DNA from 3 places in the Bradyrhizobium sp. Cp5.3 genome. Region 2 is predicted to be linked to each of the others. Evidence: predicted binding sites of a transcription regulator. Region 2 holds the regulator's gene; each other region holds the start of a gene.
The links. The regulator LexA, encoded in region 2, represses DNA repair genes until DNA is damaged. The targets are predictions, from matches to a motif close to TGTTCNNNNTGTGTTCNG.
Positions count from the first base shown of each region.

Region 1: K289_RS0123600 (PA0069 family radical SAM protein) is a predicted target of LexA. The motif match lies at 3,280-3,297, and genes of this name have one in related genera.
Region 3: K289_RS0125025 (YifB family Mg chelatase-like AAA ATPase) is a predicted target of LexA. The motif match lies at 2,073-2,090, and genes of this name have one in related genera.

Region 1 covers NZ_AUFA01000018.1:101,049-107,761, forward strand. The annotation lists gene K289_RS0123585 (glycosyltransferase family 39 protein) at 1-414, opposite strand, end outside; gene K289_RS0123590 (ribonuclease HII) at 682-1,536, opposite strand; gene K289_RS0123595 (VOC family protein) at 1,614-2,069, opposite strand; gene K289_RS0123600 (PA0069 family radical SAM protein) at 2,095-3,258, opposite strand; gene K289_RS0123605 (phosphoketolase) at 3,467-5,854, shown strand; gene K289_RS0123610 (acetate/propionate family kinase) at 5,859-6,713, shown strand, end outside.
Region 2 covers NZ_AUFA01000003.1:201,554-208,266, reverse strand. The annotation lists gene K289_RS48475 (hypothetical protein) at 1-552, opposite strand, end outside; gene K289_RS0106275 (helix-turn-helix transcriptional regulator) at 773-1,900, shown strand; gene glp (gephyrin-like molybdotransferase Glp) at 2,028-3,239, shown strand; gene lexA (transcriptional repressor LexA) at 3,415-4,113, shown strand; gene K289_RS51420 (hypothetical protein) at 4,409-4,840, shown strand; gene K289_RS0106255 (ComEC/Rec2 family competence protein) at 4,852-6,713, opposite strand, start outside.
Region 3 covers NZ_AUFA01000020.1:102,264-108,976, forward strand. The annotation lists gene K289_RS0125020 (hypothetical protein) at 1-380, opposite strand, end outside; gene K289_RS0125025 (YifB family Mg chelatase-like AAA ATPase) at 477-2,015, opposite strand; gene K289_RS0125030 (PilZ domain-containing protein) at 2,241-2,486, shown strand; gene K289_RS0125035 (tetratricopeptide repeat protein) at 2,658-3,434, shown strand; gene K289_RS0125040 (AAA family ATPase) at 3,453-4,742, opposite strand; gene K289_RS0125045 (CpaD family pilus assembly protein) at 4,739-5,473, opposite strand; gene K289_RS0125050 (type II and III secretion system protein family protein) at 5,532-6,713, opposite strand, start outside.

The sequences.
Region 1 (6,713 bases), on a different contig from region 2:
CGCCAGCACCAGCGGACCGAAATCGAGCGCGGGCGAGGAGAAGGCCAGCACCGTCATGGTCAGCAGCACGGCGAGCACCGCCTGCTGACTGCCGACCACGGCTCGTGCGAGGTGATAAAGCGCGATGAAGGTCGCGATCTCGCAGAGCTCGCCCAGGACGTAGACGCCGAACATGTGGTTGCCGGCCATGCGATAGGCGATGTCGGCGAGCCAGATCGGCAAGGGCGGGCCGAGATCAGTACCGACCTGGTACTCGCGGCCGAAGGCCAGCAGGGTTGCGAGGCTGCCGGGCGGGCTGCGGTAGAACACGAGCGCCACGACCAGCCACATCGCGGCCTGCAACAGCACCACGATCCACACGATCAGCCGCGGCCGGGCGCGAATGAGCTCGATGACGAGGGAGGTAAACCGCATGCAACGTCCGAAGGTGCAGCCAACCCGTCCAAGCCGGCCCTATTCGCTCTCACCTGATTTGATAAAGCGCGCTGTGCGTCGTGGCAACTGAGTCTCTTCTCCCTCTCCCCGTTCTTACGGGGAGAGGGCTGGGGTGAGGGGCTGCGTCCGCAAGGACGGTGACAAAGAGACTCGCGGATGCTCCCCCTCACCCGGAATTCAAGTTGCGCTTGATTTCCGGCCTCTCCCCGCAAGCGGGAAGAGGCGAAGAAAGTGCGCCCCGGCGTTCTAGAGGTTCGCTGACGCCTCGATGTCGATTTGAGTTTCCACCTGCACCTCAACCTCCGTCACAGAGAACAGGTCCGGCACCGGCTCGACCGTCCAGGGCATGTGCTTGGCGCGGGCGGCGACGACGGGGGCGAAGAAGGTGCGATGGTGGACGGAGGGGCCGAGGCGGTCGAGCGCCTCGAGATGCTCCGGCACGGCGTAGCCCTTGTGCTGCTCGAAACCGTAGCCCGGGCAGTCCTGCGCCAGCGCGCACATCAGCCGGTCCCGCGTCACCTTGGCGACGATCGAGGCCGCGGCGATCGACAGGACACTGCCGTCGCCGCCGATCACAGCCTCGCAGTCGCAAGTCGTATCGAGCCGATCGCGGCCGTCGACGAAGACATGGCGGGGCGCCTCAGGCAACGCCACCACCGCGCGCTTCAGCGCCCACAGCGAGGCGCGCAGGATGTTGTCGCGGTCGATCCGCGAGGGCGAAGCGACGGCGACCGAGACCTGCGCGGTCGCGCAGATCTTGTCGAACAGTCTTTCGCGCTCTTCCGCGGTCAGCCGCTTGGAATCGTCGATGCCGCGCGGGATGCGGTCGGGATCGAGGATCACGGCCGCCGCCACCACCGGGCCAGCAAGCGGCCCGCGGCCGGCCTCGTCGCAGCCCGCCACCGGCCAGACACCGCGCTTGATCAGCGCCCGCTCGCGGCGAAAGCTCGGCGGCGCGATCGCGATGATGCCCTTCTTTCCTGCGCTCTTGGCGGGCTCGGCCTTGCCGGCCGAAGCTTTTGTCGTCTTCGCCGCAGCCTTCCTGGCGGCGTCCTTCTTTGGCGCGTCCTTGGCCGGCTTGGCGGATTTGTCCCGAATCATGGCCGGGATCGTGCGCAAGCGGTCCGGCCTGCGCAACAGGGAACCCCAGACAATTCCCGTTATTCAGGTGCGCCGGTTCACTCGGCCAGATGCACCCGCCGATCGTCGCCGACCTCAATCCCGGGCGCGACCACCACTTCCCAGGGATGGCCGTCGGGATCGGCGAAGTAGCCGGAATAGCCGCCATAGTCGGTCTCATGCGCGGCCTTCAGCAGAGCCGCTCCCTTGCTGGCGGCAAATGCCAGCACGGCATCGACCTCCTCGCGCGTCCGGCAGTTCCAGGCGAGCGTCATGCCGCGAAAGGCAAGTGGCCTCGGCCTGTCCGGCAATGTGGCGTCCGCCGCGAGCTGATCCCAGGGAAACAGGCCAAGCACCGGGCCGCCGGTGTCGAAGAAGGCGACTGCCTCGCCGGTCGCCTTCAGCCGGCGAGCAAAGCCGAGCGCTTCGTAGAACGCGATGCTGGCGCGGATGTCGCTCACGCCGAGCGTGATGACGGTGAGCCGCGACACCGGGGCAGGTAATTCCTTACTCATGACACGCCTCGTTGGCTTTCGCCACTCAGAACAAGCTCAGCTGCTCGCCGTTCTGCTTCGGCCTCGCAAAGTGATCCGTCGTCAGCTTCGAGCGCCGCTTGTTGAGCCCGAGCTTGTCGCAGGCGATCTCGAAGCGGCGGCCGATGGTCCAGGCCATCGGGCCGGTGCCCTTCATCCGCTCGCCCCATTTCGCGTCGTAGTCGCGACCGCCGCGCATGTCGCGGATCAGGGTGAAGACATGGCGATAGCGGTCCGGATAGTTCGCCATCAGCCATTCGCGGAAGAGATCGCGCACCTCGAGCGGCAGCCGGAGCAGCACGTAGGATGCTTCCTTGACGCCGGCATGCGCGGCGGCATCCAGAATGCGCTCGATCTCCGAATCGTTCAGCGCGGGGATCACGGGCGCGACCATGACGGTGGTCGGAATGCCGGCATCCGAGAGCTGCTTCAGCGCCTCCAGCCGCTTCGGCGGCGTGGACGCCCGCGGCTCCATGGTGCGCGCGAGCTTGGGATCGAGCGTCGTGACCGAGATCGCGACCTTGGCGAGGTTGCGCTTTGCCATCCGCGCGAGAATGTCGATGTCGCGGGCGACCAGCGCCGACTTGGTGACGATGCCGACGGGATGCCCGGCGCGCTCCAGCACCTCCAAAATGCCACGCATGATTTTGCGCTCGCGCTCGATCGGCTGATAGGGATCGGTGTTGGTGCCGATCGCGATCATCCGCGGCTCGTAACCGGGTGCGGCGAGCTCCTTCTCCAGCAGCGCCGGCGCCTCGGGCTTGGCGAACAACTTGGACTCGAAGTCGAGCCCCGGCGACAGGCCGAGATAGGCGTGCGTCGGCCGCGCGAAGCAGTAGACGCAGCCATGCTCACAGCCGCGATAGGGATTGATCGAACGGTCGAAACCGATATCGGGGGAGTCGTTGCGGGTAATCACCTTGCGTGAGGTGTCGACCGCAACCGTGGTCTTGAACGGCGGCAGGTCGTCCAGGCTCTGCCAGCCGTCGTCAAAGGCGACGCGCGCCTCGGCCTCGTAGCGGCCACTGGCGTTGGATTGCGCGCCCCGCCCTCGCCTCCGCTCGCGGTCGATGGCGACCGAAAGCTCGGGGAAATCGGAAGGCGCACCCGCCGGCTCGGAGGGCGCCGTGACCGGCGGGTGCCTGAGGGCATGAAGGGATGCTCGACTCATGGAGCCAAGATAGCACGCAAAAGGAACAAATCAAGAACAAGAGCAAAAATCCGCAAAACAACCCCATGCAAAGTAGCCGCCCAAACTTTGCGCGCCGGATTTTGACATCGCGCAAGGGGCTGCCGGTGCGATCCCGTTTGATAACAACCAGGGATCGATCACGCGCCAACGAGGTTGGTGACGATCGCTGCGTGAAGGGTCGGCAAACATGACAGACAGACAACAAAGAGGCGCCGCCACCGGCGACCTCGACCTCCTCGACCGTTACTGGCGCGCCGCAAACTATTTATCCGTCGGGCAAATCTACCTTCTGGACAATCCGCTGCTGCGCGAGCCCTTGCGGCCCGAGCACATCAAGCCGCGCCTGCTCGGCCATTGGGGCACGACGCCAGGGCTGAACTTCATCTACGCCCATCTCAATCGCGTCATCCGCGCGCTGGACCTCAACGTCCTCTATGTCTGCGGTCCCGGCCATGGCGGGCCGGGCATGGTGGCCAACACCTATCTCGAAGGCACATACAGCGAAATCTATCCAAACATCGGGCGCAACGCGGACGGATTGCGCAGGCTTTTCCGGCAGTTCTCCTTTCCCGGCGGCATCCCGAGCCACGCGGCGCCGGAAACGCCGGGCTCGATCCATGAGGGCGGCGAACTGGGCTACGCGCTGGTGCACGCCTATGGCGCCGCGCTCGACAATCCCGACCTGATCGTTGCCTGCGTCGTCGGTGACGGCGAAGCCGAGACCGGCCCGCTCGCGGCGTCCTGGCATTCGAACAAGTTCCTGAACCCGGTCCATGACGGCGCGGTGCTGCCGATCCTCCATCTCAACGGCTACAAGATCGCCAACCCGACTGTGCTCGGGCGGATGCGCGACGAGGAAATCCGCGAGCTGTTCCGCGGGTTTGGCCACGAGCCCCTGTTCGTCGAGGGCGACGATCCCAAGCTCATGCACCGGATCATGGCGGATGCGCTCGACGTCGCGCTCGCCAGCATCCGCTCGATCCAGCAGCACGCCCGCGACGGGCGGAAGGCGATTGAGCGGCCGCGCTGGCCGATGATCGTGCTGCGCAGCCCGAAGGGCTGGACCGGCCCCAAGGAGGTCGATGGCAAGAAGGTCGAAGGCTTTTGGCGCGCGCATCAGGTGCCGGTCGCGAGTTGCCGGGAAAATCCCGCGCATCTGAAGGTGCTCGAAGACTGGATGCGCAGCTACGAGCCCGAAAAACTGTTCGATGCGAACGGCAAGCTGATCGGCGAGCTTCAGGCGCTTGCGCCTGAAAGCGACCGCCGCATGGGCGCCAATCCGCACGCCAATGGCGGGCTGCTGAAGAAAGAGCTGAAGCTGCCGGACTATCGCGGCTTCGCGGTCGAGGTGACGCAACCCGGCGGCATCACCGCGGAAGCGACGCGCGAGCTCGGAAAATTCCTGCGCGACGTCATCCGCCTCAATGCGGACGCGCGCAACTTCCGCATCATGGGACCGGACGAGACCGCGTCAAACCGGCTCGATGCGGTGTTCGAGGCCACGGAACGGGTGTGGATGGAAACAATCGAGCCCTACGACGTCAATCTCGCGCAGGACGGCCGCGTCATGGAGGTCCTGAGCGAGCATCTCTGTCAGGGCTGGCTCGAAGGCTATTTGCTCACCGGACGCCACGGCTTCTTCTCCTGCTATGAGGCCTTCATCCACATCGTGGATTCCATGTTCAACCAGCACGCCAAATGGCTGAAGGTCTCGCGCGAGCTGCCGTGGCGGCGCCCGATCGCCTCCCTCAACTACCTCCTGACCTCGCATGTCTGGCGGCAGGACCATAACGGCTTCAGCCACCAGGATCCCGGCTTCGTCGATCTCGTCACCAACAAGAAGGCCGACATCGTCCGCGTCTATTTCCCGCCGGACGCCAACACGCTTCTGTGGATCGCCGATCACTGCCTGCGCACTTATGATCGCATCAACGTGATCGTCGCCGGCAAGCAGCCAGCGCCGCAATGGCTCTCGATGCAGGAAGCCGCCACTCACTGCGACGCCGGCATCGGCATCTGGACATGGGCGGGGACGGAAGACGCGGGCGAGGAGCCCGACGTGGTGATGGCCTGCGCCGGCGACGTGCCGACGCTGGAGACGCTCGCCGCCGTGGACCTGCTGCGCAAGGCGCTGCCGGACTTGAAAATCCGCGTCGTCAACGTCGTCGACCTGATGACGCTGCAACCGAAGGGGCAGCATCCGCACGGCCTGTCCGACCGCGACTTCGACAGCCTGTTCACCCGCGACAAGCCGGTGATCTTCGCCTATCACGGCTATCCCTATCTGATCCATCGCCTGACCTATAACCGCACCAATCATGCCGGAATGCATGTGCGCGGCTTCGCCGAGGAAGGCACCACGACGACGCCGTTCGACATGGTCGTGCTCAACCAGCTCGATCGCTATCACCTCGCGATCGAGGCGATCGAGCGCGCGCCGGGCTTTGCGACCAAAGCCGCGCAGGTAAAACAGCAATTCCGCGACGCGCTGATCAGGCATTCGCGTTATGTGCGCGAGCATGGCGAGGACATGCCGGAGATCTGCGACTGGGTCTGGCCGGGCAAGACGGACTGACATCATGTCGTCGTTCGACGCCGTCCTCGTTCTCAACGCCGGCTCGTCGAGCATCAAGTTCGGCCTGTTCGACATCTCGGCGGCCGAACCTGCCCTGCTCTGCAAGGGCTTGCTCGATGAGCACGAAGCCAAGCCGCGGCTCGTGGTGAAGAGCCCATCGGGCCAGAACCTATTGGAACAGCAGAGGGCGACATCGGATACCGATGGCGATCGTTTGCTCGCAGACGTGCTCGCCTTCATCGACGACCATTTCGGCGAACGCCACGTGCGCGCGATAGGGCACCGCATCGTTCATGGCGGGCCGGATTACTCCGGCCCCGTCGAACTGACGGAAGACGTCTACGCGAGGCTGGAGGCGCTGACGCCCCTTGCGCCACTGCATCAGCCGCGCTGCCTCGCGCCGGTCCGTATCGTCAGGACGATACGACCCGACCTGACGCAGATCGCCTGCTTCGATACCGCCTTTCACCACGGCCTCGCACCACCGGCGAGCCGCTTCGCCATTCCGAGACGCTATGAAGAGCGCGGCCTGCGGCGCTACGGCTTTCACGGCCTCTCGTTCGAATACGTCGCAGGCCGCCTTGCCGAGATCGCACCACAGCCCGCGGCAGGGCGCACCGTCATCGCGCATCTCGGCAACGGCGCGAGCCTTTGCGCGCTCCGTGATGGCCGTAGCGTCGACACCACGATGGGATTGACGCCGCTCGACGGGCTGATGATGGGCACGCGCTGCGGCACGATCGATCCCGGTGTCCTGCTCTATCTGCTCGATCACGAGAAGATGCCGAGCGATGCCGCGCAGCGCCTGCTCTACCAGGAGTCCGGCCTGCTCGGCGTCTCCGGGATCTCCGCGGACATG
Region 2 (6,713 bases):
ACCGATGGCCGTATTGTTGGCGGCTGAAGAAGACAGGCCAATTATCGCACCCTCACCAATAGCCGTGCCGTTCGCACCAGCAAAAATCTTCGCCTGCGCGCCCATGATAGTGTCATTGGTGTTGGCGTTACTGAATGCCTGGTATCCTACGGCCGTGGAATTGGTCCCCTGAGCCGTCGCAGATGCACCAACGGCCGTGGTCCCAGCGGAACCCGCTAAGCTGGATGCACCGATTGCCGTGCCATTCGCAATTGGATTGACGAACGCTCCGTCGCCAACGGCCACGCTATTGGAGCCTGCTGCTGTGGCACCAAAACCGACAGCGGTATTAGCGGTACCGGTCGCGATGGCCTGGCAGTTCGCGCTGTTCAATAAATCAGTGTTGCCCGCGGCTCCCGAATTGCACCCCGCCATGGCCGTTGCCGAGAAGAAAATTGGACAAATTGCCAGAACAAAGGCAGCAGCAAACCGCTGGTTCAATCGACGCAACAGCGCGGCGACAACAATCGCAAATACGAGATTTCGGCCCGATTGGGTTGCTGACGTCGGCATTTTCGTCCCCGCTCTGAATCGATGACATCGTTTCTGCCTCGAAACCTTGCAAACGCCGGACACAGAGGCATCTGACGTTCGTCGGATGCATCGACGGCCGCGGCGGAAATGCCCACGCGGTGCGGCTTTGCGGCAACATCGGCGCGTCTGCCGCTTTTCTGCCCTTGCCCGTGGCGCCGGCGCGCGCTCAAATGCCGCATTGCAATTTGAGGTTTTTTGAATGCGGGCCGGCGATATTTCGGACGACGCCGTATTGGATCTCGTCGGCGCCATTTATGACACCGCGCTCGATGGAAACCGCTGGGCAAGCGTGCTGACGCGCATCGACGATGCCGTCGGCGGCCGCAGCCTGTTCGGCGTCTATGATCCCGGAAGCGGCCTCTCCAGCCTGCTGTCGCCCCGGATCGATCCCGAGCGTGTGCAGAACCTGCTCGGCTGGGCGCCGCGCAACCCCCTGTTGCCGCTCGGCATCGGCAGGGCGCCCGGCGAGGTCTTCACCATCGGCGATTTCATTACGCGCGACGAATTCACCCGCAGCGACTTCTACAATGAATGGTGGCAGCCGGCCGGATTCGACGCCGAGCCGCTGACGACCAATCTGCTGGTCGATCATAACGCCACAGGCATTCTGACCAGTCACCGGCCGTCCAACCTGCCATCCTATGACGGCAAGGCACGACGGCTGTTTGCGACCCTGGCGCAGCACCTCGTGCGCGCGGTTGCCTTCCAGCGGCACACGCACCAGCTCGACATCACCGGCCGCGCGGCGCTGGCGGGCCTCGACGAACTCGATCAGGGGTTCGTGCTCGCGGACGCTCAGGCACGTCCGGTATTCGTCAATCGCCGCGCGCGTGAACTGCTCGACGTCGCCGATAGCGTCGTGCTCGAGGCGGGCGCGCTGAGCGCCGTCAACAGCGAAGACGGCCGCCGTCTGCGGACGCTGATCGGTTCGTGCAGCCTCGACAATCCTGTTCGCATCGGCGGCGAGATGAGCCTGCGCCGGCCGCCCGGCCGCATGCCGCTGCACGTGCAGGTGACGCCGGTCGGCAGCGATTGGACGGAGAGCGCCGTGCCGCTCGCCTCCGGCTGGCGCTCGAGCGCGATGCTGCTCATCACCGACCCCGAGCCCAATGCGCGGGCAAGACTCGAGGCGTTGCGCGAGCGCTACGGCCTCACCCGCGCCGAAGCCGCGTTCGCGCTCGAGATTGTGAAGGGCGACGGCCGCAAGACCACGGCCGAGCGGCTCGGCATCACCGATGGAACCGCACGCAGCCACCTGTCGAGGATTTTTGATAAGACCGGCGTGAGTCGGCAGGCCGAGTTGGTGCGGCTCTTGCTGCAGAAATAGATTTCCCGCCTGGTCAACATCGCAGGGACGTGCGCGTGACCTGCGCTTCCGGAGCCCTTTTGCTTCGGCCCCTCCACTCGGCTAGAACCTTGCCGACCAGTCCTTCGATTTGTAGCGGGAGTTCGCCGTGGCCCTCATGCCGGTTTCCGATGCGCTTGCCGCCGTACTCGCGGGTGCAGAGCCTCTGGCCGAGGAAACGATCGCGCTCGACGATGCCTTCCATCGCGTGCTCGCGCGCGATGTTGCGGCCCGGCGTACGCAGCCGCCGCAGGCGATGTCGGCGATGGACGGCTACGCCGTGCGCGCGAGCGATGTGGCCAATGTCGACACGCAGCTCTCCGTGATCGGCGAGGTCGCCGCGGGCCGGCCGTTCGCGGGGACGGTGGGCGCCGGCGAAGCGGTGCGGATCTTCACCGGTGGCGTCGTTCCCGATGGCGCGGACGCCGTCGTGATCCAGGAGGATACGGTCGCTGAGGGCAAGCGCGTCACGATCAAGGAGGCCGCCATTGCCGGCCGGCACATCCGCCCCGCCGGCGTCGATTTTCGCGAGGGCGACGTGCTGCTGCGGAAGGGAACCCGCCTCACCGAGCGCGACCTCGCGCTCGCCGCCGGCATGAACCATCCCCGCCTTCCCATCCGCCGCCGTCCGAAGGTCGCGATCCTCGCGACCGGCGATGAGCTGGTGATGCCGGGCTCGACGCCCGGGCCCGGCCAGATCGTCTACTCCAACGGCTACGCCCTCCACGCGCTCGCCCGCAGCGAAGGCGCCGAAACGATCGACCTTGGGGTCGTCGCCGATACCCTGGAGGCCACCACTGCCGGTATCCGCCGCGGGCGCGAGAGTGGCGCCGACATCCTGCTGACGACCGGCGGCGCCTCGGTCGGCGACCACGACCTGGTCCAGCAGGCGCTCAAGGCCGAGGGCATCTCGATGTCGTTCTGGAAGATCGCGATGCGGCCGGGCAAGCCGATGATGCACGGTCATCTCGGCGCGATGCGCGTGATCGGCCTGCCCGGCAATCCCGTGTCATCCTACGTTTGCGGCTTCCTGTTCGCGGTGCCGCTGATTCGCGCGCTTGCCGGCCGCGCAGTGATTCACCACCGCCGCGAGCGCGCCGTGCTCGGCCGCGACCTCAGTGCCAACGACATGCGCGAGGACTATCTTCGCGCGCGCCTCGAAGTGCGCGACGACGGCACGCTGGTTGCGCTGCCCGTCAACCATCAGGACTCCTCGCTGCTTGCGAATCTCGCTGCGGCACAGGTACTTCTCGTGCGGCCGCCATTCGCGCCGAAGGCCGACGCCGGCGCGCCTTGCGAGGTGTTGCGGCTGCCCGGTTGAACGCAACGGCGACACGTGTTCCGCGAACTTTGTCGCGTTCACGGTAAATTAAGCAGTTGCGGAACACATATCGAACATATAGTGTCCGTTCATGATTTGTTTCGAGCATCTAGCGGCTTGCCGCTGAATTCAGCGTCTCGGAATCGAACGACATCAACCGGGGGATTTGGTCGAGATGTTAACGCGCAAACAATACGAGCTTCTGCGGTTCATCAGCGAGCGTCTGAAGGAAAGCGGCGTGCCGCCCTCCTTCGACGAGATGAAGGACGCGCTCGACCTGCGCTCGAAGTCCGGTATCCATCGCCTGATCACCGCGCTCGAGGAGCGCGGCTTCATCCGGCGCCTGCCCAATCGCGCCCGCGCCATCGAAGTGATCAAGCTACCGGAGCTCCAGGCTGCCGCCGGAAGCCGGCGCGGCTTCACGCCCAGCGTCATCGAAGGCAATCTCGGCAAGGTGCGTGGCTCCAGTGCACCGGTGGACGAAGGCGAGCGTCCGGTCGCAGTGCCGGTGATGGGCCGCATCGCGGCCGGTACGCCGATCGAGGCCTTGCAGACCCGCAGCCACACCATCAGCGTACCGCCGGACATGCTCGGCTCGGGCGAGCACTACGCGCTCGAAGTGCGCGGCGATTCGATGGTTGAGGCCGGCATCCTCGACGGCGACATGGCGCTGATCCAGCGCAACGAGACCGCCGATACCGGCGACATCGTGGTTGCCCTGATCGACGACGAGGAAGCGACGCTGAAGCGCTTTCGCCGCCGCGGCGCCTCGATCGCGCTCGAGCCCGCCAATGCCGCCTATGAGGTGCGCATCCTGCCGCCGAACCGCGTGAAAATTCAGGGCAAGCTGATCGGTCTGTACCGGAAGTACTGAGCGCATGCGGCGGAGCCGTGAGCCGATGCTCGTCGTGCGGAGCAACTGATCTCCGCCGCGTGTAGTGCGGCGCCGATGAATCCAGGAATGATGTCGACAAGCGCAGCATAAAAGAATTCACAGGAGCGCGCTTTGTTCCAAACGCTCTTGATGAACGTGGAAAAGATAAAGTGATCGGCAGGTCTGCACACAAGTCGCAGATTTGCCCTCAACATCGCATATCATCGTAGCCTTCCTGATAGAGGCCTGGGCCTCCGGGGGCACGGGTCGCTATCTCTGATGAGGAGCACTTGCGATGTGTGACTACAGTCTGCATGCCGTCGCGACCCGTCCCGCCCAGGTCGGTGAGACGATCGTCACGACAACCTTCCGCGGCACCTCGACACGCGGCTTCGCTTCGGAAGCCGATCTCTCGGTCGCGGTCTGCCTGCTGCCGGGGACGGAGCTCGCCTTCGCCGACAATGTCCGCTACGACAATCGCTGGATCTGGACGCGCACCATCAACTCCCGCGTCGGCAAGTTCGGCAAGGTCGATCCGCACATTCCGGACCGCCATCATGATGCGATCGAATTCCCGGACGGCAAGTATGTGCTGGTGACGCAGCTCGTCGAATGCCAGCGCGCAACCGTGCTGCAATTGCCGGTGACCCAGCCGGTCGGTGAGCACAAGCCGCAAGTGGCCGCCGATAGGCCGCAGCCGACCGTGACACGCCTGCCGATCGGCTGACACGATCGATTTCAGTCCTCGGCCTGAAGGTCGGCCTCCGACGGCGTTGCGTCCCTGGAGCGCGGTGTGGCCGGCCGTGGCGCGAGATTTGATTCATAATAACCATCGCCGGCGGCGGCCGGCGACCAGGGGCGGTTTGCGCCCCTCGCCCTCACCGCCTGCACCGCAAAGCCGTCGCCGCGACGCATGAGCGCCAGCCCGCCCTGTCCTGCCAGACGATCCCGGTCGACCACCATCGCCGCGCAATCGGGCGGCGCGGGCCGTGCCGTCACCACCAGCGCGGCCCGGCTGCAATCATCGGACAGCGCGTCGGCGCGCAGCGCCAGGGCGATCAGGCGCCCGTCGGCGAGCGGGGTCACGCATCCGGCCTCGTCGCATGACACGCCGCTGCCGAGCGAGGCGTCACCGGCGCTGCGTGGATCGGCATCGGCCGCAAGCCACTCCTTCGCGAGAAACGCATCCTTGTTCGCCGCGATCAGATGCAGGCGACCGTCGCCGGCGCGCACTGCAATGGTACGCCCGTCGCCGGCGATCAGGATATCCGGCTGGCGCACGGACACCGCCCAGACGATCGCAATGAACAGCACGAGGGCACCGGACCAGCGTAAGGGCGTACGCAGCAGCCCCATCAGGATGATACCGATGCTCGCCGCGACCAATGGCGCGTTGCCGAAGGCGGCAATGCCGCCGACCGCGCCCGGGAGGTTCGCAACCCACTGCGTGACGGCGATCATCCAGTCGATGCCGACACCCATCAGCCACCAGAACACGCCGTCGAGCCCGAACGGCGCAGCGACCAATCCCAACAGCCCGGCCGGCATCACCAGCGCCGAAACCACCGGCATCGCCGCAAGGTTTGCGAGCACGCCGAACGGCGTGACACGGTGGAAGTGGAAGGCGGCATAGGGCGTGGTCGCAAGCCCCGCGATGAGCGAGGCCAGGAACAGCATCGCGAGCTCGCGGCCGCCCCACAGCGCGATGCGCGCCGTCGTCGAATGATCGGGCGAGGCGAACAGGTTCGGCATGCCGATCTGTACCAGCGCTACCAGCCCGAGCGTTGCCGCGAACGACATTTGAAAACTGGGGTGAACCAGCGCTTCCGGCGCGACCGCGAGCACGATCAGGGCAGCCACTGCAAGCGTCCGGAAGGTAATGGCACGGCGATCGACCATCACCGCGATCAGCACCACTGCGGTCATGAAAAACGATCTTTGCGTGGCGACCTCCGCGCCGGACAGCAAGAGATAGAACGCCGCGGCGACGAGCGCGGCAGCGGCCGACCATTTCTTGATCGGAAAGCTGACGGCGAGGCCCGGGATCAAAGCGAGCAGCGCGCGAACCGCAAAGAAGACGACGCCGGCGACCACCGCCATGTGGTAGCCCGAGATCGAGAGCACATGGCCGAGCCCCGAGATGAACATGGCGTCATTCACGGGCGAGGTGATCGCATCGCGCCGGCCGGTGAGCAGCGCCGTGGCGATCGCGCGCTTGTCGCCATCGAGCGTGGCGCGGATGCGCGCATCGATGGCGTCACGCAGGCCTTGCATGAACGCAGCGTAGCGCAGCCGCAAACCTCCACTGTCGGGCGGCGTCGAGGTCGCGATCGCGCCCATCACGAAACCGGAAGCGCCGATGCCCTGAAAGAACATGTCGCGGGAGAAATCGTAGCTGCCGGGGCGCAGCGGCGAGAGCGGCGGCATCAGCCGCGCCTTCAACTGCACGAAGCTGCCGACCTCAGGCGCCGTGCCCTTGCGCACCGAGAGGCGGACGCGCTCGAGCGCGACGTCGCTGCGCTGCGCCTCCATGCTGGTGACGCGCAGCACGAAACGGTCGGTGCGCTCGCGGATGTCACGGGTCTCGACGAAGCCGGTCA
Region 3 (6,713 bases), on a different contig from region 2:
CGCACATAGATGCGGTAGTCGGCTGGCCCGTCGGTGGAAAGATAGATCACCGCACGGTCATGGCCCGGATTCGCGGAAATCGCGACCAGGCGCGTCGCGGCATTGGCCTCGCAGGCGCCCGGCTCGTCGCTGATGCCGTCGTCGACCACCGCGAAATCCGCGGCATCCGCGTTCTCGGTGATCTGGACCCGTACCGTGGCCTGCGCGGGATCTTCGGTGAAGGCGACCTGGACGCCGGCCGTCCAGAACAGGGATGTCAGCTCGACCGAGGTTTCGCCAATCGCGATGCAGGGATGCGAGACCGATCCGATCTCGCTGCGAGCGAACACCGCAGCCGCCAGGAGGGGAACAACCGAGGCCAGGATCTTGAAACGCAACATCACACTCTACTCGCCGGGCCGCGCGGACACTTGCGGGCCTTATGGTTTGCAGAGCGTAAAGGAAACTCGTTACCGCCGGGTTGATGCCCAAGGTCGTTACGCCATCTGGCGCACATCCTCTGCGAGTGCGCGGTAGGACAGCGCCTCGGCGAGATGCAGCCGGCCGATCTTGTCCGCGGCGTCGAGGTCGGCGAGCGTGCGCGCCACCCGCAGCACGCGGTGATAGCCGCGCGCCGACAGCCGCATGCTCTCGGCGGCATCGCGCAGCAGTTTCTGGCCCTGCGCGTCAGGCTTGGCGATCTCCTCCAGCACCGAGGCCGGCGCCTCGGCATTGGTGCGGACATGCGGCAGCCCCGCATCGGCATAGCGCGCGAGTTGGATGTCGCGCGCCGCGGCCACGCGCGCGGCGACTTCCGCCGAGCCCTCCGCCGGCGGCGGCAGGATCAGATCGGCAGCAGTGACCGCCGGCACCTCGATGCGCAGGTCGATGCGGTCCATCAGTGGGCCCGAGATGCGCGCCTGGTAGTCGGCCGTGCAGCGATCGATGCGACCGCGCTTGCAGGCATAGCCCGGCTCGAACGCATTGCCGCAGCGGCAGGGATTCATCGCCGCGACCAGCATGAAACGCGCCGGATAAGTCACGCGGTGATTGGCGCGGGACACCGAGACCTCGCCGTTCTCCAGCGGCTGGCGCAGCGAATCCAAGACGCGCGGATCGAATTCGGGCAGCTCGTCGAGGAACAGCACGCCTTGATGCGCCAGCGAGATCTCGCCGGGCTTTGCCCGCATGCCGCCGCCGGTGAGTGCGGCCATGCTGGCGGAATGATGCGGCGAGCGGAACGGCCGCCGCGACGTCAGCGCGCCGCCCTGGATCTCGCCGGCAACGGAGGCGATCATCGAGACCTCCAACAGCTCGCTCGGCGACAGCGGCGGCAGGATCGACGGCAGGCGCGCGGCCAGCATCGATTTGCCGGCGCCGGGTGCGCCGATCATCAGGAGGTGATGTCCGCCGGCCGCCGCGATCTCCAGCGCCCGCTTGGCGCTCTCCTGGCCCTTGATGTCACGCAGGTCGAGCGTTGAGGCGGCGGCCTCATGCACCTTCGGTGAGGGCCGCGACAGCACCTGCGTGCCCTTGAAATGGTTGGCGATCTGAATCAGCGAACTCGCGGCGATGATCTGGATGTCCGGGCTCGCCCAGGCCGCCTCCGAGCCGCAGGCGGCCGGACAGATCAGCCCCTCCTCGCGCGTATTGGCGCCGATCGCGGCAGGCAGAACGCCGGCCACCGGCGCGATCGAGCCGTCGAGGCCGAGCTCGCCAAGTACGGTGAAACCCGTCAGCGCATCCGGCGGAATCGCCCCGATCGCCGCCATCAGGCCGAGCGCGATCGGCAGGTCGTAATGGCTGCCTTCCTTGGGCAGATCGGCGGGCGCAAGATTGACGGTGATCCGCCGCGCCGGCAGAGCCAGGCCGGAGGCGATCAGCGCCGAGCGGACCCGTTCGCGGGCCTCGGATACCGCCTTGTCCGGCAGGCCGACGATGGCAAAGGCCGGCAGACCCGGCGCGACCTGCACCTGCACGTCGACCGTGCGGGCCTCGATCCCCTCAAAGGCGACTGTAGAAACCCGCTGAACCATCTTCGACCCAGGCTGCCCCTCGCACAATCAAGGGTAGCAGGGCGCAGCGCACCTGACAAGAACAATACGGGAACAATTTCGCGGCGAGAGAAGCCCTAACGGATCGTAAACGGGATCGGGACAATACGCCTCGAATGCGAGCTTCTATGCTCAGCACATTCCAACGAATGTTCGCTACTCCTAGGCTCGCGGGATGGGCCGTGATCTAACCAGTGAACAATCGAAATGCTTGCAAATCGCCGCAGAAGCGAACGTCGGGTGTGCAGTCGGCTCGCCAAGATTCATTTTGGCGCGGGCTCGCTGCCGAGGGACTGCACGATCACGGATATTTCCGACGGTGGCGTGAAAGTGGTGGCGGAGTTCTTGGAAGTGCCGCCGCAATTCACCATCATCTTCGCGCCCGACTATTCCCGCCAATGCCGCCTGCGTTGGCGCATCGGCTGCGAATTTGGCGCCGAATTCACCGACTAGGGCGAGCATGATCCGGAAAAGTGTGCGGCGGTTTTCCCTCGCGACAAACGCGAAACGCGTTTGCGCGGAGATCATGCTCAAACAATAGATTCGCCGGGCGTGCTCCCTTAACGGGAATTTAGCGTTAATCGGCAAAGCATCTCTGATCACTCGCCGACGGTAGATCAGAGCATGTCCAAGCGTTCGCCCCTTGCCTCTCCTCCGGCGAGATTCCTCCTTCCCGCGCTCCTGGTGCTCGCCCTCGGTGGCTGCCAGACCACGGGCCTCGAGGACATCACCGGTGCGCTCGGCGGCAAGACGGAAACCGCGGGCAAGCAAGACGCCAAGCCGGACGTGGACGCTTTGCGCGAGCGCTATCGCGCCAAGCCGAGCGATCCCAACGTCGCGCTCGAATACGGCAAGGCGCTGCGCGAGACCGGCCAGCGCGCCCAGGCGGTTGCGGTGCTGGAGCAGGCCGTGCTCGGCCATCCCAGCAACAAGGCGCTGCTCGCCGGCTACGGCCGCGCGCTCGCCGATAATGGCAATTTCCAGCAGGCCTTCGACGTGCTGAGCCGCGCGCACACGCCGGAGGATCCCGACTGGCGCATCCTGTCGGCGCAGGGCGCGGTGCTGGATCAGCTCGGCCGCAACGAGGAAGCGCAGCAATATTACGCGACTGCGCTGAAGATCGTACCCGACGAGCCGTTGGTGCTGTCCAATCTCGGCCTGTCCTATGTGCTCCAGAACAATCTGCCCAGGGCGGAGGAGACGTTGCGGCGTGCCTACGAGCGCAATCCCGCCAATTCCCGCGTCCGGACCAATTTCGCCTTCGTGCTGGGGTTGGAAGGAAAGCAGTCCGAGGCCGAGACCATCGTGAAGGCCGATCTGCCGCCGACCGAAGCCGAGGCCAAGGTCGCGGCGCTGCGCCAGCTCCTGGCGAAAAGGCAGCAGCGGGCCGACAACAAATAGCCCGCCACAGGTTTAGGCTTACGACGCCTTGCGATGCGGCGCGGAGCTGCGCCCGCCCCTGCCCTTCAGCTTCTTCAGCAACGGCCCGAGCAGCGAGCGCTTCGGCTTTTTCATGTCGCCGCGCCCGGCGAGACGGTTCGCCATGTTCTGGAACAGCTCGGTGGTGCGGTGGCTCCTGGAGACTTCCGCGATCATCTGGCCGTTGTTGGCGGCGGTCGAGAACAGCTTCGAATCGAACGGGATCACCGCGATCGGCTGGCTTTCCATCGTCTTGGCGAACGCCTTGACCTCGATCTCCGCGCGCTTGGGCATGCCGACCTGGTTGATGCAGTAGAGCGGTGGCCGATCGTTGGGCCGCGCGCCCTTCAGCACGCTCAGCATGTTCTTGGTGTTGCGCAAGTTGGCGAGATCGGGCTCGGCCACGATCAGGATGTCGTCGGCGCTGACGAGCGCACGCCGGGTCCAGCCCGACCATTGATGGGGAACGTCGAGCACGATGCAGGGCGTAGTCATCCGCAGCGTGTCGAACACCGCGTCGAACGCCTCAGCGCCGAAATCATAGACGCGATCAAGCGTCGCCGGCGCGGCGAGCAGGCTGAGATGCTCGGTGCATTTGGCGAGCAGGCGCTCCATCAGCGCAGTATCGGGACGATCCTGCGACAGCACCGCGTTGGCGATGCCCTGGATCGGATCCTGATTGTAGTCGAGGCCTGCGGTGCCGAAGGCGAGGTCGAGATCGATCACGACCGAATCGAGCGCCAGATCGCGCGCGATGGTCCAGGCCACGTTGTGCGCCACGGTGGATGCGCCAACGCCGCCCTTGGCGCCGACCACCGCGATGACGCGGCCGGTGATGATGGCTTCCGAGGCCGAGAACAAGCTGCAGATCGAGCGCACCACGTCGATGGTCTCGACCGGGCCCACCACGTAGTCGTTGACGCCGCGACGTACGAGCTCGCGATAGGGCGCCTCATCGTTGGGATTGCCGATCACGACCACGCGCGTGCCGGGATCGCAGACGCCGGCGAGGTCATCGAGCCCTTCGAGGATGTCGCGCGTGCCGTCGGATTCGATCACGATCACGTTCGGCGTCGGCATCGAATCATAGACTTCGATCGCCGCGGCAAGGCCGCCCTCCTTGGCGGTGAGATGCGCCTTGGCGAGACGACGGTCCTGACCCGCCGCGGTCACCGCGGCGAGCGTCTGCTCGGTCTCGCAAAACGCCTGCACCGAAATGCGCGGGACCGGCGCAATGTGTTCCTCGGGGTGCCGCGGATCGTCCGCTTGGTCTTCGTGGCCGTCTGTCATTTGCCTGTGTCGCTGAGTTTGGCCTTGTCAGCCTCGGGATAGGTGGTCGAAGTCGGCGAGCCCTTGCGATAGCGGTCGAAGGCGATGTCGCGCCGTGCGGTATAGACCGGCGTTTCCGCCCGCGGTTGCTCGAGGTCGGCAGGGTTGTCGATCATTGCCGCGAGATTGCGCTGGCTGGCGCAGCCCAGATTGAAGTAGGGCTGGTTCTCGTTGTAGCCGGGGTTGAGGATGGAAGGACCTATGTCTTCCGGCCACAGGCCGCAGGGGCCGGCGACGGCTGCGATCCTGGAATAGCTCAGCCGGATGGTCGGCAGCAGACCCGGATCCTCGGGACGGTATGGATGCTGGACGATCGCGCGCGACGGCACGCCGCCCGCCGTCAGCACCGAACGAATCTCCTGATAGGTCGCCGCTGCGGGCCTGGCATTCGCGGTGCTGATGGGCACATCCACGATGACGGAGCCGGTGCCTTCGCGCACCCAGTCCCGGGCGATGCCCACGACGTCGGCGTGCTGTTCGGCCGAGAGGCCGCCGCGGGACTTGCCGACGAAGATCACGATCGAGCGCTTGGCTTCCTGCACCGCGATCGGATGACGCTGGCGATAGTCGGTCGGCACCGTCTGGGTGACGATCTCGCCTGTGGTGTTGCACGCGCCCAGCATGACGGATAGCCCCGTCAGTGCGATTGCGAGGCGCAGCCTGCCACGGTGATCGGCCGCTGTATTCGCCATCCTTGTCCCCCTCTTGCCCCTCGTCCCCAAAGTGTCGTCGTCGAGCCGCCTGCCCGTCTCAGTCGATGATGAAGCCGAAATCACCCTGGTAGCCGCTGATGGGATCGGCGCGGCGCGCGATGCCATAGAGACGGTTCATGCGGCCGAGCAGCGCCGACTGCGCATCCGAGCTTGGCGCGAAGCCGTCGTCAGGCCGCGACAATTCCTTCTGCGCGACCGCGCGCACCACGTAGGGCGTTACGATCACCATCAGTTCGGTTTCGTTGTTGACGTAGTCCTGGCTGCGGAACAGCTGGCCGAGGATCGGCACCTGGTCGACGCCGGGCAGGCCGTTGATCGCCTGCTTGGTCTGCTGCTGGATCAGGCCAGCCATCGCCATCGAGCCGCCCGAGGGAATCTCGAGCGTGGTCTCGGCGCGGCGGGTCTGGATCGATGGGATGGTGATGGAGCTCGATGAGGTCGAGGACAGCGCCTGTGTCACCGAGATTGCGTTCTGGTTCGACAGCTCCGACACCTCGGTCATCACCCGCAGGCTGATGCGCCCTTCGCTGAGCACGACCGGCGTAAAGTTCAGGGAGATACCGAATTTCTTGTAGGTGATCTGAGTGGTACAGACATGCGTGGTCGGATCGCAGGAGTAGCCTGCGGGTATCGGGAATTCGCCGCCGGCGATGAAGGTCGCCGATTCACCCGAGATCGCCGTCAGGCTCGGCTCGGCCAGCGTCCGCATCACGCCGGCGCTTTCCATCGCGCGCATGGTGGCGCTGACGGTGGCCACGCCCTTGGCGAGGCCGGCGACGCCGAGCCCGTTGCCGCTGACCAGCGGTCCGCCGCTGACCGAGAAGGGGTTGGAGTTGTTGAAATTCACGACCGCAGTGCCGGCGTTCAGGCTGGCGCTGAGGTCGACGCCCATCTGCTTGACGATGTCGCGGCGCACTTCGCCGACGACGACCTTGAGCATCACCTGGTCGCGACCGCGCACGACGATGTTGTTGACGACCTTCTCCGAGCCGCCGACCAGCTTGGCGGCGACGTCGCCCGCCTGCTGCGCCTCGACCGGGCTCGACACCGAACCGGTCAGCATCACGCTGTCACCGACGCCTTCGATCTGCACGCCCGGCAGCGACTGGCGCAGTGCTGCGCGCATGCCGTTGAGGTCGCGCTTCACCGCGATGTCGTAGGAGGCGACCTGCTGGCCGTCGGCCGAGAAGAACACGACGTTGGTCTGACCGACCTGGCC